DNA from 2 places in the Rossellomorea sp. FM04394 genome. Region 2 is predicted to be linked to the other one. Evidence: riboswitches for the same ligand, from Rfam matches in the RefSeq annotation. Region 2 holds a riboswitch; the other holds the start of a gene.

Region 1 (12,126 bases), 180 kb from region 2:
GTTCATACGGCATATTATCTATATTCACCCGATGGTAGAGAACGCTTCCTTGTACCGGATAATATCAATAGAGGAAATGTCAAAGAGTCCATTCAGGCAATGAAAAGCCCAGAAACGAGCCTTTTCCAAAGTGTAATTCCGAAAAACATCAATATCAGTGTGACAGAATCAGATGAATATCTGACCATCAATTTCTTAAATGAACTGGACATAGAAACATTAGACAATGAAACAGCCATGGAAATGATTGAAGGCATTTTACTGACAAGCAAAAGCTCAGGGTACGAAAGAGTTCAATTTGAAAACATTAAACAGGAAAGCTGGAATGGATTCATGTTCAACGAACCCATTGAGACTCCTATCAGCCCAAACAAGAAAACGTTCAAAAATTAGGTATCAAAGAAAGACTGGAAGCGGAGAGGAATCCGTTCCAGTCTTTTTTTTATGTCGGGCTCCGGCGGCTAGCCCCTCGAGGTCATAAGCTAAATTGGCCAGGAAGGCAAAAAGCGCCTTCCCGACCAATTCATCTTATGCTTGTCGGGCCTAAGCAGTCGGCTCCGCTTTTCCTTGTATATTTATCTCAAACTTAGACAAACTACTCAAAGGAAAATTATCTCATTCTCTTATGAATATTGAATGGGGCATGTACATATAGTGGGGAGTGCATGAAATGAAGGTGAGAAGGTAAGAATGGGTTAATACATGAAAAGGTAGCGGAAGTGGCGCGTCAGTCGGGAAGAAATAAAGGTATTGCGTTAAATGGCTAAGGAGGACAAGCATGATTTTGGATTATGTGAGAAGGTTATTGATCGTATTTCTGTTAGCTTTGTGTGTGAGCATTATGTTCTTTACTGGAAAGATAGCGAAGGCAGAGATGAATGAAATTGCGGAGGAAACGGTATCCTGGACATTTCCAGTTGAAGGTGTGATAACCGACTCGTATGGGACAAGGTCAGGTACACATAAAGGTATGGACATAGGAGGAGATATTGGTTCTCCTGTCTATTCAGTAGCTAAAGGTAAAGTCACTAAATCATATCTTTCAAAAAGCTACGGTCATGTGGTATTTATAAGGCACGAAAACGGATACGAAACCGTGTATGCTCATCTTGAAAACAGGCTTGTAGAAGAAAATCAAAAGGTGGTTCAAGGTGAACAGCTTGGAAGTTTAGGAAATACAGGCAGGTCGACAGGAGCCCACTTGCATTTTGAAGTGCATAGGGGGGAATGGACGATTGATAAGGTGAATGCAATCGATCCCTATATGGTTTTTGGACAAGGTGAAGTTGGACAGCTTGTGTTTGCTCATGAGAAAGATCCTTTTCAGGCAGTGGGTGTTTCTGGAACACCTGAAATGACCCAGGATGTAAGTTCTGGAGAATTAGATCAATCGAATGAGAGAAAGGTAAATCATATCGTACATAAAGGAGAGACCCTCTGGGGGATTTCTCAGCAGTACAATATATCTGTAGAGGATATTAAAAGTGCCAATGGGTTAAATGATACCAATTTAGTGGTTAATCAGTCCTTAGCCATTCCTCAATCAGCTGCTGGGAGTAAGTATGTAGTGAAACAAGGAGACACTTTATACTCTATTTCAGTTGAACAAGGGATTGATGTGAATGAATTGGTGGCTTGGAACGGGCTGGATCTTAAGACGCCTATCTACCCACAACAAGTTTTAAAGCTCCAATAATAGTTGGGTAAGACTGATAAAATCAAGGTCTGTCACATTTATTTCGAATTCGAACTTTTTCCTTCACATAATCCCTCTCCTTATGTATAATGGAAATGTATAAAAAAATAAAGATTCGTCTTCGGGGCAGGGTGAAATTCCCTACCGGCGGTGATGAAACATTTGTTTCTAAGCCCGCGAGCCTTTTGGGGCAGGATTTGGTGCGATTCCAAAGCCGACAGTATAGTCTGGATGGGAGAAGATGAGGGTTTATGCCAAAACGTTTAGAAAATGGGAAGCTAGACGTTTATTCGGGTATGCCTTATCATTCTCCTAGATACACGTATCTAGGGGTTTTTTAATGCTACCTTTGGCTAGAGCTATCTTCGATATGAGATGAATCTCCTAAAGGAGAGAGGTTTATGAGAAAAATGAATACGCGCATGTTTGTAACGGTTGGTATGTTAAGTGCCATATCCTATGTGTTAATGCTGTTCAACTTCCCGATTCCACCATTTCCAAAGTTTTTAATGGTAGATTTTAGTGACGTGCCCGCTTTAATTGCGACTGTGACATTAGGTCCGCTGGCAGGGATATTAATTGAATTATTTAAAAATGTGATTGACTACATTATGACAGGAAGCGATACCGGCGTTCCAATAGGTCATGTAGCCAATTTTATGGCGGGAGTACTTTTAATTCTACCGACATATTATATTTATTCACGTTTTCAATCTAAAAAAGGACTGTTGATTGGTCTCATCACAGGTACTTTGATCATGAGTATAAGCATGGGAATTCTAAATTACTTTGTGTTCCTGCCTGCTTATAAATACTTTATGAATTTTGAGCTACCAGCTGAAATTATCATTACAGGAATTGTCCCATTCAACATTCTAAAAGGAATTCTAGTAACAACGGTCTTCATCTTACTATTTGTCCGTCTTCAAGGCTGGCTATCAAGGCAGGCAGCCCTGAACAAAGCGGCATAAAGCTAATATAAATCCTAAACCCCTCAATTTCATTGAGGGGTTTTTCTTTCTAAGGTTATCACCGTAAAAAGAAAAAGCTAAGGAGAGTTTCTCCTTAGCTTCTGTGATTACTATTCAAACTTAAGTGCATCCCCATCAAATGGCTCGTCAGCTACCTTAATGGAATCAGTAGGACAACCTTCGAATGCATCAATCATATCATCTTCTAATACGTCAGGAACTTCAACCGTTCCTTGGTTATCGTCTAATGTTACAAATGCGATACCTTCGTCATCATAGTCGTAAATATCTGGTGCAGCAGCCCCACATGCTCCACATGCAATGCATGTATCCTTGTCAACGATCGTATATTTTGGCAAAGAAAAAACCTCCCGAATAAATAATTCTATATAATTCATCATTATACACAATGTAAGTTTGTGAAAAATCACTTAATGTTTATTTTATAGAGGATTGTATAACATTTCAATAGTTAGGTGCTCTTCTTTTTATTTTTATCCTATATATAAAAAACAAAACATGGTTATAGAACAAATTCATGGTACAATATTTGACAATAACCTACATGTTAAGGAGTAGAGAATTGACCTATCTTAATTATGTGATTTTGTATTGCTTTATGCAAATAAATGGAGAGCGATCGATTTATTCTGTTTTTCATATCTTAAAAGGAAAAAAGTCTTCTCAGTCGATTCAGGACGCGCATCTCTTTTATTTACATCCATTTTTTCTTTCTTTACCAAAGCTTAAACGAGCATACTTTAATCAAAAGGTAAAGGAACTAGAGAAAGAAGGATATATCATTGTCGATGAAAGTGGAAAAGCGATTGTCACTCCTGAAGGTGCTATCGCTGTTAAAGGATCTTTTCAAGGTGACGCTTTTCCTTCTAATATGAACGGTCTCGTATACGGTGATCAAACGATTTTATTTTGGAGGAAATTAAGCCTCCTTATCCAAGTACTTTCAAACGGGAAGCAGCAGGAAACGCTCTATTTTCCTGTACAACGCAACAAAAATATCCAGGATTGGGTGAAGGGCTGTCTGAAAGCGAACCCTAATATCGAAAATTTATCTTCCGCTCTATATAAGGAGTTGCACAGTCTGTTAACCAGGCTATCCCAAACCTTGGATCCCACCATTTTTGTTTTCCGCTTAACGGGATACAAGGATTATGGATGGACCGAACTGCAGGTTGCGGAGAAGTTAAATATGCATCAAGAGGAATTCCGCTTTCAATTCCTTAATTTAATACATGGTATGTTATCAATAGTAGAAAAGGAATGTTCTACTTATCCTATATTATATTCCATTAGCTTAAAAAGTGATCAACAACAAAATTTGACCATTTCTACAAGCAAAACATATGAATTGTATCAAAGAGGACATACAATTGAAGAAATCTCACGTATACGTGAATTAAAAATAAATACCATTGAAGATCATGTGATCGAATTAATTTTAACCCAGAAAGAATTTGACATTGAGCCTTTTATTTCTCAAGAGGAATATCAGAATGTATTGATGGTGATGAAAGAAACGCAAACCAAAAGGCTGAAACCCATCAAAGAAAAGCTTCCTCATTTATCTTATTTTCAAATTCGAGTAACGATTGCGAAGGCAGGTGAGAACGGTGAAGTTGCAGGAAGAGCTTAAAAAGAGATTTGGCTATTCTACTTTTAGAGAAGGACAAGAGGAAATCATTCAATCCGTCCTGGATCAACGAGATACGATTGCGATGCTCCCTACAGGAACCGGTAAGTCTCTGTGCTATCAATTACCCGGATACCTATTGGGGGGACAAGTATTAATTGTATCTCCCCTTCTGTCATTAATGCAGGATCAAGTGGAGCAGATGAAAGTCATGGGAGAAAAAAGGGTAATCGCGCTGAATTCATTTTTACCGTATATGGAGAGAAGAGCGGCTCTTGAACAATTACATCTATACAAATACATCTTCATATCTCCCGAAATGCTCATGAACCCCGGTATCATCTCATCCCTTCAAAAGTTAGATATATCCCTGTTCGTCACGGATGAAGCCCATTGTATTTCTCAATGGGGACCTGATTTCAGGCCGGATTATTTGAAGCTTGGGGAACTAAAAGACAAGCTTGGTAATCCAACCACATTGGCGTTGACGGCCACTGCTACTGAAGAAGTAAGGAAGGACATCAGGGAAGTACTTCAAATGGATGAAGCAGTAGAAAAAGTCTACTCGGTGGATCGTGAAAATATAGGGTTGTTTATAGAGAAGGTCACAAATCATAGCGAAAAGCTGGATGCCCTTTTAGAATGCGTTACAACATGGGATGGATCGGGAATTATTTATTTCTCAAGTAAACGAATGGCAGAAGACGTTTCTTTATGGCTTGGGGAGAAAGGTGTGACTGGTGTCGCCCACTATCATGGTGGGATGGAGCAGGAGGATCGGATTTTAATTCAGCAGCAATTCCTTTCCAACAAGCTAAGGATCATATGTGCCACCTCAGCCTTTGGAATGGGTGTAAATAAAGAAAATATTCGATTTGTCATTCATTTTCATTTCTCCTCAAGTATAGAAGCGTTTTTACAAGAAATTGGAAGAGCTGGACGTGATGGAGAAAGTAGTGTGTCTGTCGTGTTATACTCTGAACAAGACCTCTCGATACCTCTTCAGCTTATTCAGAGTGAATTACCTGAAGACGCACAAATACAAGGATATGTAAGGGGAGGCAGACAGGGTCAGATAAAAGAGATAGTAGATCTATTGCAACTATCAGAGGTTCAGTATCGATTCCTTACTTATTATACAGATGAGCTGACTAAAGGGCAGACACTTAGTGATGGTAGATTAATAGAAAAAATGAAACAAATACGGAACAATCGTTTACAATACAAGAAGGACAAACTGCTTTACATGATCGAGTGGATGCAGACCAGTTCTTGCAGAAGAGAGAAACTCCTTGATTATTTCGACGAAGTGCTTCATAAGGAGAATGGCTTCTGTTGCGATCAATGCGGTTATTCCCTTAAGGATTTCAAGAGTCAGCCTTACACTGCTGCCGCTCCACTTGAAACAACATGGGAAAATAGGTTGGAAAAATTATTATTAGGATAAGTGGTAACGATGCAGAAACAAGGGGAAATCATACAACAGCTTACCAAGAAGCAGTTAACATTTCATTTGTATTTTACTCAAATATTACTATTAACGATTGCTTTAGGATTAGGTATATTTTTATTTGACACATGGTCTGAATTTTGGAATCAGTTCTATTTGTCCCCCGCTATATTAACTATTGGACTAACAAGCGGCTTAGTTATAGTGGCCATCGACATCGTATTAATGAAGCATTTACCGAGTAAATATTATGATGATGGCGGAGTAAATGCTCGAATATTTACGAATAGAAACATTGGTGAAATTGCTTTATTGGCTTTTTTCATTAGCTTCAGTGAAGAAATATTATTTAGAGGCGTTCTGCAATTTCACTTTGGCTTAATCATTTCCAGCATTATATTTGCTCTCATTCATTTCAGGTATTGGGCTCACTGGTTTTTAATTGTCAATATTGTACTGCTTAGTTTTTGGATCGGTTTCATTTATGAACAAACAGAAAATTTATTGGTAACAATCATCATGCACTTTGTCATCGATTTCTTACTGGGTTTACACATGCGTAAGAAAGGAAGACAAGGAAGTAAAGAAGGGATGTCTCATGAGTAAAGACCCATATCGAGATCAGGCAGCGAAATTAAAGCAAAAAATTGAACGAATCCCAGAGGGCTTACCAGACAAAAGAAGAGAGCCTCTCCCGGCCAGAAGTGAGCTGCATAGGGGGAAAAAGAAGAAGAGCAAATTGAAAATGAAATATCCATTGATTAGTATGCTTCTCTTGTTCTTTATTCTTTTGCCATTGACTGTGTTCAGCATTTATTCTTATTTCGATGACAGAAATGGTCCCCTTGTGGTCATGTCTGAAGATGTGGACGACGTGGAAGAGGTTCGCTACGATCAGTCAGAAATTGATGACGAGGAGAGAGGGACAGAGTCTGATTTCAGTAATGAAGGTGAGCCTGTTACAGAGGAAAAAAAAGAAGAACCGTCTAAAGAGACCGCTTCTTCTAATAATGGTAAGGAACAAGCTTCCGCTCCTCCTGCTTCTCAACCTGCTAAACAAGAAAAGGTAGAGGAAAAGCCTGAAGAAGAAGTAGAAGAGGAACCAAAGGAAGAAGAGCCAGAGTACAAAATCGTGTATCATACTGTACAACCTCAGGAAACACTCTTCCGCATTGCGATGAAATACTACAATTCCCAATCAGGGGTTGACCGGATAAAAGAGTGGAATCATATTCAGGGTAATGAAATTCAGACAGGACAAGTATTGGAAATTCCATTAGACCAATAACAGGCACCCTCCCCAAGTCAGTTGGAGAGGGTGCTTTATTGGTCTTCAATTATGATTTACAATTCCTTTGCAACAATTTTCAATAATATTTACATTGGTTTATTAGAAGTGTTACAAACTGAAAATATAATAAAAATGACAGGACTATAAGCGAAAGAAGGGGTTGACATGGTGGACAGAATGATTACACGATTTCAAAAAGTAGATGATTTGTTGTTTTACAGAATTAATGGAAGTAAACAGCTATATCGATCATTCTTTGGTTATGTGACTCATCTCGGAGGAGCGAGGCTAACGATAGCCTCCATTCTGATCCTGTTTTTCATAAGTCAGTACTATTCACCTATGAAGAAGACCGTAATGGTTGCAATGATTTCATTATGTATCAGTCATATTTTTATGACCATCATCAAGAAATTGGTCAAAAGGATACGTCCTTATCTATCATTACCCAATGCAATGGTACACGGCTATGAGTTCAAAGATCATTCATTTCCGTCTGGTCACTCAACCGCTATTTTTTCCATTTCGATTCCTTTTATGATTCAGTATCCGGCAACGATCCTTGTACTATTTCCATTAAGTTGGCTAGTTGGATATTCAAGGGTAGTTCTGGGGGTCCATTATCCTTCAGATGTATTGGCAGGGGCATTTCTTTCATTTGCCACCACTTTAATGGTTCTATTGTTTATCTGATAAACCCATAGGATTACAGATTGCCAGCCAATTACAAAGGGGGAAGTGTACATGCGAGTTGCATTGTTTTCCGATACGTATCATCCTCAAGTGAACGGAGTAGCAAGAACGTTGAAAAGGTTGACGAATCATTATGAGAAAAGAGGGATTGAGTACAAAGTATTCGTTCCGGATACTCAAGAGAAAAAAGGATCCTATCCAAATGTACACTCCTTCACAAGTTTTCCTTTTTTCTTTTACCCAGAATGCAGAACAGCTATCGCCAATCCCAAAACGATTGAAAAGCAATTGAAAGATTTTTCGCCCACCCTGATTCATGTAACCACACCTCTTACCATGGGACTGTATGGGGTCCGTGGGGCAAAGAAAATGAATCTCCCCCTCGCAGCCTCTTATCACACCCATTTTGATCTGTATTTGAACTACTACAAAATGATGTGGGTGACCCCATTATTGTGGAAATATATGAAATGGTTTTATTCACAGGCGGATCGAATTTTTGTCCCTTCGAATGAAACGAAAATTCATTTAGAAAAACAGGGTTTTACCCACTTATCCATATGGGGAAGGGGAGTCGATTGTCAGACCTATTCCCCTGAAAAACGGAGTTCTGAACTAAGGAGAAAATACAATATTAACAAGAAATACATTCTTCTATATGTAGGCCGGTTGGCGCCTGAAAAGGACCTGGATACACTCTGGAAAACCATTCAGCATCTTCCCGAAAAATTAAAGAATCAGGTTCAGTGGGTTATTGTAGGCGATGGACCCATGAAGAATGAACTGATGGAAAAAACCAAAGGAGAAGATGTCCTTTTTACAGGTTATGTAACAGGAAAAGAACTCGCGGAAGTGTATGCATCCTCTGACCTATTCGTCTTTCCATCTGCTTCAGAGACGTTTGGAAACGTGGTATTAGAAGCGTTCGCATCCGGTTTACCAGCGGTGGTGGCTGATAAAGGGGGCGTGACGAATATAGTAGATCATGACCAAACAGGAAGAATAGCGGAAGCCCATCACTACCCTTCATTTATTCACCATATCGAGGAAATATTACATGAAGACCGTCTTCTGGATATGAAACGAAAGGCTCTCCAAATGGCTCAAAACCAATCCTGGGATAGCATCTTTGATCAACTTATTATGGAATTTGGAGAAATAGGCTTCTACCGAAATCAAAAACAAATGCTTGGGTGAAGATACTTTTCAGCCTATCTTATAAATGAGCGTAAAGGATCTGAAAGAGGTCCTTTTTTTATTCTACTATTCTATCTATGTGGACAAGTTCATAAACTATAGGGAAGGGAAGGGAAGGAGAGGATGGTATTGAATCATGCTGGAAACGATTTTGGAGAATGGACAGATCTTGCCACGCGGCAGATGCTACATAATTTGATAGAAAAAAAACAAAAGTTTGATAAAGCCAAAGTGTTGCACCTCTATAGTTTATGGGCAGCACTGTTTGCTACCTTCTTTTTTCTCTATTATGTGACGAAATATGTCATTGGGCCTTATTCTTATTCATTTGCAGAGATGTTTTCTGTATTTGTGTCCAGCTCTTTTCATTTATTTATTACGATGTTACTAGTTGGACTCTTCGGCGCTACAAAAATCTTATATGAAAAAAAAGAGAAAAAAGAAAAAGAATATCATGCATTAAGGTGTGAAATCATTGATCGAAGTAAAGATTTATGGAAAGAGGAAGCGTGGAAAAAAAGGCATCATGTGTTTGAAAAAATGAAACGAGAATGGGATATTAACTTATTTCATGGAAGTAAGTGAGATGCAAGCACTAAAAAACGAGTCCATGGGATACTCGTTATTTGGTGCTTATTTTGAAATGGAAAAAGGGTCGGCCCATTCTCCCTTTACACGATGAAATGAGCCAATTCAGCATTCCCATTCATTAAAAGAACACCTTTTTATCCCTCTCGTCCTTAAGTATTTCCACTGCCTCACGGAAGCGTTGGGAGTGGATGATTTCACGTTCTCTTAAAAACCTCAAGCCATCATTTAAATCTGGATCGTCACTCATATTTATTATCCATTGATAGGTAGCCCTTGCTTTCTCTTCAGCAGCGATATCTTCATATAAATCAGCAATCGGATCTCCTTTTGCCGCTATATACGATGTAGTGAATGGAACACCCGCAGCATTGTGATAGAAGATCGCTCCATCATGATTAACATAATGAGGGTCGAGTCCTGCGTCCTTCATCTGCTGTGGTGTTGCATCTTTTATCAATTTATAAACCATCGTTGCAATCATTTCCAAGTGAGCGAATTCCTCTGTACCAATATCCGTTAACAATCCAATGACTTTGTCCGGGATGGTATAGCGTTGATTTAAATACCTTAGGGCAGCGGCAAGTTCACCATCTGCACCACCATATTGCTCAATCAGAAATTTAGCCAGTTTCGGATTGCAGCTACTCACTCGAACAGGATACTGAAGCTTCTTCTCATAAACCCACATTGTCACTGCACCTCCTTATTTCTTTAAACTTGCCATGGCCACGGAGCGTCTTTCCAATCCCAAGGGTAATTGGAATAGCTATATCCAAAGTTGGTCAAAGGACCAAATTCCTTTTCAAATTTCTTCTTAATTTGTTTTCGGGTTTTTACGTACATATTATATTGAGAGATTGCATCATAATCTTCTGGGTGTGTATCGAGATATAGCGTAAGATCGAGAATAACGAAATCAACGGCTTGTAACTCTTCCAGCACTTCATAATAATGGGGGGGAAGCTGTTTCATGTCAGTTTACTCTCCCTTCATCTTTTCATAGGGACTATAGTAGGGATCATAAAACACTTTCCAAAGAGTGCCTTTTTGTAACGCTTCCTTAGGTGAATATTGTTCCAGGTTGGGAGGCTGGAATCCTAAGTAAAGGTTTGGAGGAGTTGAATAAACCTTGCGTGTGATAGGCTTACACGGATCGAATGGACTTACATATGGATAATAAGCTTTATAAAATTCATGCATGATAATCCCTCCTTTAAAGAAAATCCTTCGTAACAACATATGAAATAGACAAATAGAACATGTTAATTAATTTATATTCTTTAATATGAAGGGAAAACCTGTGAAAATGTTGAATACTAAAAAGGTAGGATATTAATAATGAGGTGGTCAAATGTTTGTTAAGAGTGCCATGATACCGAAACACAAATGCTATGTGGTAGATGAAAATGATTCAATTGAAAAGACGCTTACAGTACTGGAGCATCATAAAATTGATGGAGTACCAGTCCTCTCGAATGATGAATATAGAGGGGTAGCAACTCGTTACAATATCTATCAGAGCTTCTTCCTTTCAGGGATGGATAAAGAAGCCTTTCTCAGGGAGAAAAAGGTTCGAGATATTATCGCGGATACCGACAAACATATAACAGAAAAAGATGTATTTGAAAATGCATTGATTGAATTAAAGGATTCTCCGATTCTCCCTGTCGTAGGGGCAGATAAAAAATTCCTTGGTCTGATTACCCGCTTTGATGTACTTGATCAATTCAGAAGTGCATTTGGGATGGATCAAAAAGGAGTCCGCATCGCCTTTTCTTCTGTGGAAACAGAAGGAAGGATTGCCCGCCTTGGGGATATCATTCAACAGTATTCAGAATCGGTCATATCCCTTGTTACCTTTGATGAAACCGATAAGTTATTACGACGTATCGTACTAAAGGTAGAAAAGAAGGATAATATGGATAAATTCCTTCATAAGTTAGAGAAATCAGGATTCCGCATTCTTGATATTCAAGAAGATGAATAATTGACCGAAACCCTGTATGAAAAAAAATCCCTCTCATAAGATTTATGGGAGGGATTTTTTTGATCAATCATACTGCTAAACTGCTTATCACGTTTCTTTTAGGGTATTTATTCATTAAATGGTTTCCGGCAGCAGAATTACTTGACAGCTCTGAGTTCATTGTTGAATTAGTCTTAAATCCGGTACCATTCTTTGCGGCAATGATTGCTTTCATGGGAGGGTTATTGGTTCAAGGTAGTTTATTGAAATTTGAATTGTATTCTATTCTGAGATTAATGAATGGTAAACTACATAAAGAATTACTCATCATTCCATTTCATCTAGTGATCATCTATTTACTAAGTTGTTTTGGGATGTGGCAGACAATTGCTTTTTCCTTTTTATCCATTTTTTATGGTATTATTTCTATAGATTTTCGCCGACAAGGAGGCCACAATGCTTGAATTTAGTCTTTTATTACTAGCAGGGGGAGTCATACTCCTCTTTTTTATGTTATATGAAGCACGTCGAAATGTTGTTAAAACGGAAAAGGTGAAGCTTCCGGATTTTCCTGATGATATGAAGCCGATTTCCCTGTTCTTTATATCAGATATTCATAA
Region 2 (12,126 bases):
GAGCATTTAATTGTTCGTAAAGAGATTTTCTTGTTTCGTTTGCTTTTAGTACATACGGAAGTTTTTCTGCTGCTTTTTGGGAGCGGGTATTCAGTTTGCGGATTCTCATGAATATGGTTTCCATTCCTAATTCGAAGAAAAGTTCAGCGAAGAATGCATCTTTGGCTGGTTGATTGTATCCTTTTCCATGATAAGGTTTGCCGATCCAGGTTCCCAGGAATCCAGCATTTTCTTGAATATCAAATAAGTTTATCGTTCCGATAGGGCTGCCCCATTCGTCTAAAATTGTGCGTGAAATGAGCTCTCCACGTTCCTCTGCTTCAATGGTTTGTTTTGTTAAGAATAGAAGTTCCTCATAGGAATGAGCTTTTTGACGCACAAAAGGGAAGACATCCGGGTGCACCATCAGGTCATAGAGCTCATGACACTCATGTAATTCACGTTTCTTGATCATAGTAGACCCTCCTTGAGGGCAGTCTACTTGCGTACGATCCCACCCTCGAAATTTTTAAATGGTAACTAAAAAATTTCGGGGTGGGAATCGAACCCACTAAGACCAGTCAAGAAACTGGTGGCGCACCTTTTGCCTTCCCTTCATTACAGTCGCTCAATATTTAAATAAATCGCGTCTTTGTAACCGGAAATATATTATCCATCTGTATCATATACGAAATATCTCAAAAAGGAAATAGGTAAAATGCTAAATTTTGATGAAAATTTTTAACAAATTTCTACACGTTTTGATAAGCGACTTCTCCATTCACCAACGTTACAATCGGCTTGGCCATAAAATGAAATGGATGGTGGCTCCATAGTACTAAATCGGCATCCTTGTTTACTTCGATACTACCGATGCGGTCAGAGACACCAAGGTTCCTGGCAGGGAGGATGGTAATTCCTTCAAGGGCTTTATGTTCATCCAACCCTTCCCGAACAGCGATAGCCGCGCACATATTTAAGTACTGAATCGGAGTGTACGGGTGGTCTGTCGTAATGGATACTTCGACACCAGCCTCCGTCAATTTTTGATACGTGATCCAGCTTTTGTTTTTTAGTTCTACTTTTGATCTTCTCGTAAAGGTTGGGCCTACTGAAACCTTTAAATTCTTACCATTAAATTCCTCAGAAATGAGGTGGCCTTCTGTACAATGCTCGATGCGTAAATCTAAATTGAACTCATCGGCAAACCGGACAGCAGACAGGATATCATCTGCACGGTGAGCGTGGATGCGAACCGGGATTTCACGTTTTAATGCAGATACTAAAGGTGCGACCCTGAGCTCTTCGGGTTGATCGCAATATTTAGCTGAGAAAAATGCCTCTCTAAGCATTCCCATAATGCCCATTCTCGTTATGGAATCGTTGTTTCCATTGCTATGAATCCGCTTCGGGTTCTCCCCAAGGGCGATTTTCAAACCGGATGTTTCCTTAATCAGCATCGAACGAATCGTTGATCCATAGGTTTTGATCACAGAAGTCGTTCCACCGATTACGTTTGCGCTCCCAGGCATGACATTAACTGTTGTGACACCGTACTTCAGAGCATCCTTAAAACCGGGATCCAATGGATATACGCCGTCAAAAGCCCTGATATGAGGCGTCATTGGTTCAATGGTTTCATTGGCATCATTTCCTGCCCAACCGGTGCCTTCGTCATACAGCCCTAGGTGGGTATGGGAGTCAATGAAGCCGGGGAAGAGAAATTTGCCCTGGCAATCATATACTGAAACATCTCGGGATGATTCTACGTTATGGGAGTATATCTGTTTGATTTTTCCGTCTTTTATGAGTACGGAACCGTTTTGAATGGGCTTGGATGTGATGGGGTATATGGTTGCGTTTTTTAATAGTATGGAATTCATAATTAATCCTTTCGTGGGACATGTTTCCTTCTTATTTTAAACATTTTCATGAAAAAAAAGAAGTTAATCCTTCCTTTTGTTCCTCCAACTTGAAAAAAATAGATAAAGGAATGTGCCGAGCACCGCTATTAAACTCAAAGGTTTGATATAACGGACTCCGATTACTTCTATATGCTCCCAATGTGTACCAAGTTCCATTCCAATGACCATAAATAATAATGTCCATGGGAGCATGGCTGCAAAGGTATAAAGACTAAAAGTAGAAAGGGGCATACGGGTGATGCCGGCCGGGATACTTATGGCATGACGAACAATCGGAATGAATCGTGCAGTGAAAATCACAATGGTACCATGCTTCTCAAACCATTTCTCAGCTGCATTCAAATGTTTTTGATGGATAAGGAGGTACTTACCATATTTTTCGAAGAATGGTCTGCCACCATAATAGCCTAGCCAGTATAAAAATAATTGAGCAAGTGTTCCGCCAATGACACCGCTAAGGAACGCACCAATAAATGAGATTTTTCCAGCGCTCACCATAAAGCCGGCGTAGCTTAATACAAGCTCACTAGGAATCACTTCTATCATGAGAGCAAGTGCGATTCCGGCGTAACCCATATCAGTTAATTGTGTAAGGATGTGTACAATCGATTCATGGTTCATCATTTTCCTCCTACATGATCCCTGAGTATTGAAGAAAGAGAATCAATAGTCCCAAAGCCCAAACATAGTAGGAGAAAATTTTCAGCGAGTGCTTTTTCAAGAAATTTACCATTGTAAGGATGGCGAAGTAACCGAAAACCGCAGCACTTATTGTTCCGATGGCTAAACTTGAAAAAGAAATCGCTTCAACAGTCCCTCCTATCATTTCTTTTCCTTGTAGTACGATTCCACCAAGTATGGCAGGGGTAGAGAGAAGAAAAGAAAAATAAGCCGCCGTTTCCCTGTCAAGCTTCCTGAATAAACCTGCCGCAATGGTTAAGCCTGACCTTGATAATGCCGGGAATATGGCTGCTGCTTGAAAGCTTCCGATCACCACTGCATCTGCGTAAGTAAGATCATCCAGTTTTTTGTAGCCATTTTTCACTCCATCTGCGAAATACATAATACATCCCGTTGCAAGAAACTCCCATCCGATCGTAGAACCCGTCTTTGAGATTGAGTCAAAGAAATCCTCGAACAAAAAGCCCACGACCACAGCCGGGATCGTTCCAATAATGAGAATCCATGATAGTTTACTAAAGGGGTGCCTCAGCATGTAGAGAAGTTCCTTTTGATACACAACGAGAACAGCAATCAATGTTCCGATATGAAGCATCGTATCCAAGAATAGTCCAGCTTCCTGAAGTCCAAAGGTAAGCCTTCCTAGATAAAGGTGACCAGTGCTTGAAATTGGAAGGAACTCTGTTAAACCTTGTATGATTCCCAGAATAAAGGCTTCAAATTTATTCAAATCCATCACTACCTTTCTGCAAGTCCACTAAGGACAAACTCCTCTTTTAACTTATATTCCATCCTTTCACGTTTCATGAAGACTGTCCTGAAGTTTGAAGAATTTCTCTTCAAGGGTTCTCAAAAAAAATTCAAGACGGGATGAAACTTTCTGATAAAATGCACGTAAGTATAGAGGAGGATATAATCTAACAGTCTGTTTACTCCAGTTTAGGGTGAGCAGTGAAAAGGAGGAATTTCAATATGCCTACAAAAGATGAAAGAATGATGGCTGCCCTTATTTATATATTAAGCTTCTTCACAGCATTCATTGGACCATTGATCATCTGGCTAATCAAAAAGGATGATTCAGAATTTGTGGACTATCATGGAAAGGAATACTTCAACTTTCTTATTTCATATGCCATTTATGGTTTGGTGAGCACCATTTTGATGGTGGTGCTGATTGGATTTATTCTAGCTCCCGTAGTGGGAGTCATGGCCTTGATCTTTACGATATTGGGAGCGATCAGAGCCTACGAGGGAGAGCAATACAGAATCCCGACGGTCTTTCGTTTACTTAAATAATCAATTGGGAACCCATGAGTATTCATGGGTTCTCTTTTTCTGTTGAAATAAAAAGCCTGGAAATAAAGTGTTGACAAAATTATCGGAATATTGATAGTTTTATAAAAATGTCTCTGCGATTAGGATGGGTCTATCCATGGAAGGAGCGTGTCAAAATGACGAGGGTGGATAATAAAGAGAGAGTGCTTAGGTTGATGAGTATTTTGAGTGAAGAAACGGATGAGGATCATGAGTTGAGTTTGGATGATATAATTCTGCGTTTTAAGCAGATGTTTGGCCCAGACGTGAAATTGAACAAGAATTCATTAAAAGATGACCTTGAGCACCTTATTAGAAATAATTTTGATGTCACCATAAACCAGGAAAAAGAAGGGCTGCCTAAATATTATAGTCATCAATATCGTTTGTTCGAGTTATATGAACTTCGCATGCTCATCGATGCAGTCGTTTCGGCCAAATTTATATCAAAGAAGGAAACGAGACAGCTGACTGGAAAAATAAAGCGGCTCACGAGTATTCATCAAGGGAAAAAGCTGCATAATGAAATTCAAATCGATTCCTCCATTAAAAGTGAAAGTCCTTATATTCGTCTCGCTATCCATGATATTCATGAAGCAATAGCAGAACGTAGAATGATTACGTTCCAATATGGTCGATACGATGTGACGAAACAATTTAATTTGAGCCATGAAGGAAAACTATATAAAGTAAAGCCCTATGCCCTTGCATGGGCAAATGATTTCTACTATCTCATTGCCTATTATTTTGAAGCAGATGAAATTCGACACTACCGTGTGGATCGATTAAGAAATGTAGAACCCCTTTCAGAAACCTTTCCGTACGAACCCTTTGATGTATCCAAGTATGTACAGTCCACCTTTCACATGTTTGCAGGTGATGAAGAATGGATTAAAGTTTCATTTCAAAACCACCTCATCAATGTTGTCATCGATAAGTTCGGAAAGGATGTAAACATTCAAAGAGATGGTGAAAACCATTTTATTCTAACAACAAAAGCCCGTGTCAGTAGTGGACTAGTGAACTGGATCTTAAATTTTGGCAGTCGGGCGAGAGTCATATCTCCTCCTACCCTGGTGGACACCGTTAAAACGGAAGTGACTAAGCTGTATTCCTTATATCATCAATAATGAAGCACTGAACCTCATTGAATGGGGCTCAGTGCTTTTTATTGTTTCAGAATATATTTAAAAGAAAAATGAACGATTTTTATTTTCCTCCGTCTTATATTTGAAAACAAAAGGAGGAATTGGATATGAACGAATTACAAGAAACATTCCAGTCTATAAATTGGGGGCTTATTGCTCCTGTCATCCTTATTCAAGTCATACTAATGGTGGTTGCAGTGATTGATGTGATCCGTATTAAAGCAACGAATGGGCCTAAATGGCTATGGGTTCTCATTATCCTGTTTATCAATATTATCGGACCGGTTGTGTATTTCATTTTTGGAAGGAGGCAAGATGGATGAACGTATTGGAAGTAACGTCTTTAGAAAAGAAGTATAGGGAAAAGCTTGCCGTGAAGAATCTTTCTTTTCAATTAAAACAAGGTCGTTGTACAGCTCTTCTGGGTCCCAATGGAGCGGGGAAAACCACTACTTTAAAAATGCTTGCAGGGTTGATAACACCTACTAATGGATTGATTTCAACAAGGGAACCCTCTCGGGATATACGGGAAATGATCGGCTACCTGCCCCAATATCCTTCCTTTTTTGAATGGATGAAAGGAAAAGAATTTCTCATCTTTTCAGGTGAAATAGCTGGATTAACGAGGAAATCATCTCAAAATCGAAGTGAAGAACTTCTAGAGCTAGTCGGTTTGCAGGAAGGAAAGGACCGGATAATTGGCCATTATTCTGGTGGAATGAAGCAGCGATTAGGGATAGCTCAAGCTCTTATTCATCAGCCGAAGCTATTAATCCTTGATGAACCTGTCTCTGCCTTAGATCCTTTCGGGAGAAGAGAAGTGCTGGAGCTGTTAAAAAAGTTAAAGAAGGAAACGACGATCCTTTTTTCTACCCATATTTTGAATGATGCAGAACAGGTTTGTGAGGACGTATTGTTCTTGCACGGTGGTGTGCTGATTGAAGAAGGGCCTCTAGTAGAAGTAAAAAAAAGACACCAGACACCGAGATTGAACCTGTATTTTAGCGAAGATAGCGAAAAGTATAAACCGTATCTGCTGCAAAAAGATTGGGTCCATCATCTGATAGCAGACGGAAATCGACTCTCTTTCGAAGTAAGTGAACTGGAGAGGGATAGAGCAAGAATCTTTTCTTTGATCTCAGAAAACAATTGGGGAGTGACTAGATTTGAAACAAGTGAACAAAGCCTTGAAGAGCTATTCATGGAGGTGATCAAAAAATGAAAACATTCTGGGTTTTATTCAGAAAAGAAATGCTGGAACTAATACGGAATTATAAGATGATTTGGATGCCTATCGTGTTCATCTTATTCGGCTTAACGGAACCATTGACGGCATTTTATTTACCAGACATTATTAATTCAGTAGGGGATCTGCCGGAAGGAACGGTCATCAGCATTCCAACTCCATCATCTGAAGAAGTGTTATTATCGACTATCAGCCAGTTCAGTACCTTTGGTGTCCTCATCATCGTGTTAGGTTTCATGGGAATGATTGCAGGAGAGAGAAAGAGCGGAAATGCTGTTATGGTACTGGTAAAGCCCGTATCATACGCAGCTTATATATATTCAAAATGGATGGCTGCATTTGTTCTGGTGTGGATCTCCTATGGACTGGGGATGATATCCAGCTGGTATTATATTCAAGTATTATTTAACGGAATTGGCTTTACTGCATTCTTACAGGGATTCCTCGTTTATGGCTTGTGGCTTACCTTTATCTTAACATTGGTCGTCTTCATGAGCAGTTTAGTAAAAACTTCTGGCCTTGCAGGGTTCTTTACGATTGGGATCGCCATAGTATTAACCTTTGTCTCAGGATACATGACCAAAACCTTAAAGTGGTCTCCAGGGCAGCTATCCAACTATGTAAATGAAATCGTTCTTTACAGCACGTGGCCTGATCACCTGACAGGAACCATTATCTTCACTGTCATCCTTTGCCTGGCTATCCTGCTCATAGCACCACCACTCTATAAGAAAAAAGATTTGATCTGACCAACTCAGCTCCCTTTTTTGAGGGACGGACCTCATTGAAAGTAAAAGGATTACCTTCCTTTATGTCGAATAATGGTAATAGAAGGGAGGGAGCTGCATGATAGAACTTCGATACACCCATAAAGTTAACAAATTGATTCAAAACGCTCATATGTTTGCAGAAAAGAATCATCATACAAGCATTCAAAGCTTGGATCTCTACCTAGGGGCCGCTCACGTAAAAGAAGGTACTCTAAGAGAGATGTATCATCTTATGGAACCCTATATGAAACAGATAGAAAACCTATCTACTATTATTCCTTCCGAGCCATCCGATACAGAGCGGATTGATCACTTTTCCATTCCACTATCAACACACTCAAGAAAGGTGTGGAACAAATCGATTGAAGTCATGAGACGCTACAATCAAACGTTTTTAAACGAAGGTCATATTATTAAAGCGTTTTACACCCATCTTCCAGAACACTCTCAACTGCAAAAAAAACTTAAAGATATACCCCATGATAGGATTATCCAATCTGTTACGACAGCCCGGGATTTGACTGTTTATTTATTGAACAAGGATTGGAGATGTGAAATGGACCCTGCTGTTCAAATCAGCCCTGTCCAGGCTGAAGATGAAAATGAGTTATTGATGTGGGTTGAGGGGCATTTTGGAAAATCATGGTCAAAAACGTTGTTACAAGCCTTTCAATCATCAGGGGATTCCATCCCGATTATCAAAGCGAAAGAAAAAGGTGAACTGATTGGATTTGCAGCATTTGATGTTTATAAAAATAAAAAAGGGATCTACGGACCGATGGGGGTCCTCCAGGCCACTCGTCATAAGGGAGTGGGAAAAGGTCTCCTTTATCATGCATTGCAGGGCATGCATGATAAAGGGTATATGTACGCCGTATTAAAAGAAGCCGGACCCATCGAATTCTATGAGAAAATGTGTAACGCCAAGCTTATTCCCCTGATGACCGATGAATGAGAGACCGAGAGGGAATCATAAGGAATGAAATCAATAAGTGGCTTGATCAGTGAGCAAGTTAGTACACATTCTTACTGCTTTGTGGGAAAATATAGTGGTTTATTCGATACCGGTGACGATAATGCTTGCATCATTAAGGAGGTAGACAAGATGATGATTGAACACACAGGCCTCGTTCTTGAAGGAGGAGGAATGAGGGGGATATACACGGCAGGAGCATTGGAATACTTCCTGGAAAGAGGCATTGAATTTCCTTATGTGATCGGAGTATCTGCCGGGGCATGTAATGCAGCATCCTATTTATCTAAGCAAAATGGACGCAATAAAAAAGTGAATGTAGATTTTATCCGTGATCCAAAATATTTATCCTGGAGGAACTATTGGAAAACGGGAGAACTATTTGGAATGGATTATGTGTTTGATGAAATACCAAATAAGCTGGTCCCTTTTGATTATGAAGCTTTTCACTCTAATTCAACGGAATTTATTGTCGGCACCACAGATTGTCATACAGGTAAACCGGCGTATTTCTCGAGAAGAGACTATGGGGACGAGCTTCTTACGGTTATCCGGGCGTCGAGTTCCCTGCCATTTGTCGCTCCGATCGTTGAGTTTGAATCCCGTCATCTTCTCGATGGAGGGATAAGTGACCCAGTTCCCATCGAAAAAGCTGAGCGGGACGGGTTTATGAAAAATGTAGTCATTCTAACTAGAAACAGGGGCTATTATAAAAAGCCTTCACGTTTTTCTTTCCTTCTGAAAAGAAAGTATCCTCAATATCCTGAATTACATAAAACGATGATGAACCGTTACTTGCGTTACAATCACACGATCAAGGAATTAGAAACGAGAGAAAAGAAAGGGGATGTCCTGATCATTCAACCCCAAAACCCGTTAAAAGTAAGCCGTATTGAAAAAAATCCACAAAGGCTGGATGAATTGTACTGGCAGGGGTACCATGATGCAGAGGCAAAAGAGAAAAAGATAATTGAATGGAATCGCTCAGCGGCTCCAGTTCACTTATAACATATAAGCCAACGATTGTCAGAAAATCTTCTCATGAGGGTTCTGTATGCGTTGGCTTTTTCCTGTTGATTGGTCTAATTAAGGGATTTTCACATACATATGATAGAGATTCCTTGAAAGGACGAGCATTTCATGAACCTCTATCAAATCTACAAAAATGAACAATATACGTTGCTTTATCGCAGTACCATGTATTTTCTTATAGGTGTAGGAATGCTGATGGTGACTCAACAACTATATTATTTTCCCCTGCTGATTTTTATACCTGCGTTTTCAAATCTTTATCTCAGCTTTAGTATGAAGAAGGAGCTAAAGAAAGCGAACCGACTATTTTATGAGAAAATCCCTGTTTCGGAGCATGCATTAATCGGGGTTCAGACGAAAGAAGGTTCATATTACGTAAAAACGAATGGATGGTCAGAATACTTCATTCAAAGAACGTCCTTGATCAACAAACCGAAGCATTACATGCTTCACCGGAAAAATAAACACCCGATGGCAATTTTCAAATGGAGCAGAACCATGAAAATTGATCAAGGAGGAGCCGGAAAGATTTTTCACTTGAAATATCAGAGCTCTACTGCTATCGAATGGAGAAGTGACGAGGGTGACACGATTATCGTTTATAAAGGAAACAAAAGATGGATATTGAATTATAACAAAAAAAATTATTTATCCTTACAAAAAGGATATCTTCCTCAAAGTGTTCAACAACTTTTCGATTATCATCATAGCTATGTTTCATTTTATGAAGCATATAGCGAAGAACTTGATTGGCTTCTTATTTTTCTATGGTATGTAGACAGCGATTATTTTCTTACAGCATAGTCATCCTTTTCTCCCAGTTGGGAAAGCTAAATAGGAATGTTCGTGGAGGTGAGATGATGAATGCCGATTACAAACCATGTTTAACGGCTTTGCAACGATGTCTGGAAGCATGTAATATTTGCTACCATGCATCCCTGAAGGAAGAAAAAGCGATGATGATGTGCATAGAGCTGGACCGGGAATGCGCAGATATTTGTTCATATGCTATTAACGCCATGCAGCGAAGCAGTAAATTTGTTCAAAAAATTCTGGTCGTCTGTGCAGAAATCTGTGATGCATGCGGAACAGAATGCAATTCTCATGACCAGCAACATTGTAAGGACTGCGCAAAAGCCTGTTTTGAATGTGCGGAAGAATGCAGGAAGCTATTAGCATAATAAATGGAGGATGCTTCTATTAAGTAGAGGCATTCTTTTTATCCTTGTAGCATTTTCTTGGTGCTTGCAGTCAGAAATAGAGAGATATTTCTACTATTATATTCAAAAAATCAGTACAAAAATAAATTTTTAGAGCTCCTTACATGATTTCATTTAGAAAACTATGATAGAATAATGATAATCGAATAGGTTTCCTTCGGGGCAGGGTGAAATTCCCTACCGGCGGTGATGAGCGCATGCTCTCAGTCCGTGACCCGCCTAATGAAAATTAGACGGTGGATTTGGTGGAATTCCAAAGCCGACAGTGATAGTCTGGATGGGAGAAGGAACGGCAGTATTTACTTGATACAGACGCGAGAAGTCTCTCTTTTTTGGGAGTTGTGTTTCCGAAAAAAGAAATCATGTAGATGCTTTGTTTAGTCATGCCAACTTCCCCCAAGTAAAAACTTACTTGGGGTTATTTATTTTAAAATAATAGTGATTATAGAGGGGAGGTACAATGCTTGAACCATTCACAATATATGAAGCTAGCCCTCTCTATGGCAAAGACCACCCAAGGTCAAACATCACCCAATCCTGCCGTTGGAGCGGTCGTGGTGAAAAATGGTGAAGTCGTTGGGATGGGTGCACACCTCAAAGCAGGAGAAGATCACGCAGAGGTTCATGCTATAAAGATGGCAGGAGACAAGGCGCGGGGGAGTGACGTCTATGTCACGCTGGAACCATGTTCTCATTACGGTAAAACACCTCCCTGTTCAGAGCTTCTGATTTCTAGCGGAGTGAGTCGGGTCCATATTGCAAGTACAGATCCAAATCCCCTAGTCGCGGGAAGAGGAATTCAAGAGTTGAGGGATGCTGGCATAGAAGTAAGGGTTGGAGAGCTTGAAGAAGAAGCCCTCGAACTAAATAAGCACTTTTTCCATTTCATTCAATACGGCACGCCTTATATAACACTAAAGACAGCTGTTACATTAGACGGGAAAACAGCTTCAGCTTCAGGGGATAGTAAATGGATCACCTCAGAAGCTTCACGCACAGATGTCCACTATGATCGTCACCGGCATGACGCGATATTAGTAGGAGTCAATACCGTTATTCAGGACAACCCACACCTTACCACCCGTTTGCCCCAAGGTGGAAAAAACCCCATTCGAATTATATTAGATACCTTTTTACGTACACCTCTCCACTCCCATGTAGTGGAAGACTCAGAAAGCAGGACGCTCATCTTCACGGGCAGTTCTGTCAATGAAGAACAGAAGAAGCCATATATGGAATCAGGCTGTGAAATCATCACCCTTTCACACGAAAGGATAGACATTCACACAGTATTAAAAGAACTGGGTGCCCGAAATATCGGATCCCTTTATGTAGAAGGTGGATCCACTATTCATTCCTCTTTTTTAAAGGAAAAAGCCTTTCAAGAATTGGTTATTTACATGTCTCCCAAGCTTGTAGGCGGAAGCTCTGCCTTCACCAGTTTTGGAGGGGAAGGTTTCCCGACCATTGCAGAAGGGCTTGAAATGGAGATTAAGAGCCTTGAACGAGTAGGAGAGGATATTAAAATTGTTGCTCTGCCTAAGAGTTAACCTTTTTGAAAGGAGGAGAAATGGATGTTTACTGGAATCATTGAAGAGATCGGGTCAATTGAACGCATGAAAAAATCCTCCTCATCCATGGAACTGACGATAACAGCAGGCCGTGTTCTGGAAGACGTTCATATTGGAGATAGCATCAGTGTGAATGGTGTCTGTTTAACCGTTACTTCATTCACCTCCAGGCAATTTCAAGTGGATGTGATGCCTGAAACCTTTGAAGGTACAACGCTCAGAAACCTGTCCCACGGTTCTAAAGTCAACCTGGAGAGGGCGATGGCT

Evidence for each region. A riboswitch is a leader RNA that binds a small molecule or an ion and turns the genes downstream of it on or off. The one in region 2 is predicted to bind FMN.
Region 1: linked by a shared signal. The riboswitch ahead of ACCB35_RS13905 (ECF transporter S component) and the one ahead of ribD (bifunctional diaminohydroxyphosphoribosylaminopyrimidine deaminase/5-amino-6-(5-phosphoribosylamino)uracil reductase RibD) in region 2 are both predicted to bind FMN.

The regions. Positions count from the first base shown of each region.
Region 1 is NZ_CP168654.1:2,737,236-2,749,361, reverse strand. Features, by position in the region: gene ACCB35_RS13915 (hypothetical protein) at 1-393, shown strand, start outside; gene ACCB35_RS13910 (peptidoglycan DD-metalloendopeptidase family protein) at 779-1,696, shown strand; FMN riboswitch at 1,810-1,943, shown strand; gene ACCB35_RS13905 (ECF transporter S component) at 2,098-2,667, shown strand; gene ACCB35_RS13900 (ferredoxin) at 2,778-3,026, opposite strand; gene ACCB35_RS13895 (helix-turn-helix domain-containing protein) at 3,251-4,321, shown strand; gene ACCB35_RS13890 (ATP-dependent DNA helicase RecQ) at 4,299-5,765, shown strand; gene ACCB35_RS13885 (lysostaphin resistance A-like protein) at 5,775-6,374, shown strand; gene ACCB35_RS13880 (LysM peptidoglycan-binding domain-containing protein) at 6,367-7,056, shown strand; gene ACCB35_RS13875 (phosphatase PAP2 family protein) at 7,237-7,752, shown strand; gene ACCB35_RS13870 (glycosyltransferase family 4 protein) at 7,804-8,949, shown strand; gene ACCB35_RS13865 (DUF2663 family protein) at 9,079-9,534, shown strand; gene ACCB35_RS13860 (manganese catalase family protein) at 9,659-10,228, opposite strand; gene ACCB35_RS13855 (spore coat protein CotJB) at 10,252-10,512, opposite strand; gene ACCB35_RS13850 (spore coat associated protein CotJA) at 10,519-10,740, opposite strand; gene ACCB35_RS13845 (HPP family protein) at 10,892-11,527, shown strand; gene ACCB35_RS13840 (hypothetical protein) at 11,587-11,970, shown strand; gene ACCB35_RS13835 (metallophosphoesterase) at 11,963-12,126, shown strand, end outside.
Region 2 is NZ_CP168654.1:2,558,891-2,571,016, reverse strand. Features, by position in the region: gene ACCB35_RS12910 (GNAT family N-acetyltransferase) at 1-454, opposite strand, end outside; gene ACCB35_RS12905 (amidohydrolase) at 732-1,862, opposite strand; gene ACCB35_RS12900 (DedA family protein) at 1,926-2,525, opposite strand; gene ACCB35_RS12895 (undecaprenyl-diphosphate phosphatase) at 2,536-3,315, opposite strand; gene ACCB35_RS12890 (DUF4870 domain-containing protein) at 3,558-3,881, shown strand; gene ACCB35_RS12885 (helix-turn-helix transcriptional regulator) at 4,037-5,029, shown strand; gene ACCB35_RS12880 (PLD nuclease N-terminal domain-containing protein) at 5,155-5,370, shown strand; gene ACCB35_RS12875 (ATP-binding cassette domain-containing protein) at 5,367-6,269, shown strand; gene ACCB35_RS12870 (ABC transporter permease) at 6,266-7,042, shown strand; gene ACCB35_RS12865 (GNAT family N-acetyltransferase) at 7,140-8,018, shown strand; gene ACCB35_RS12860 (patatin family protein) at 8,172-9,044, shown strand; gene ACCB35_RS12855 (hypothetical protein) at 9,177-9,872, shown strand; gene ACCB35_RS12850 (four-helix bundle copper-binding protein) at 9,926-10,249, shown strand; FMN riboswitch at 10,438-10,581, shown strand; gene ribD (bifunctional diaminohydroxyphosphoribosylaminopyrimidine deaminase/5-amino-6-(5-phosphoribosylamino)uracil reductase RibD) at 10,753-11,838, shown strand; gene ribE (riboflavin synthase) at 11,863-12,126, shown strand, end outside.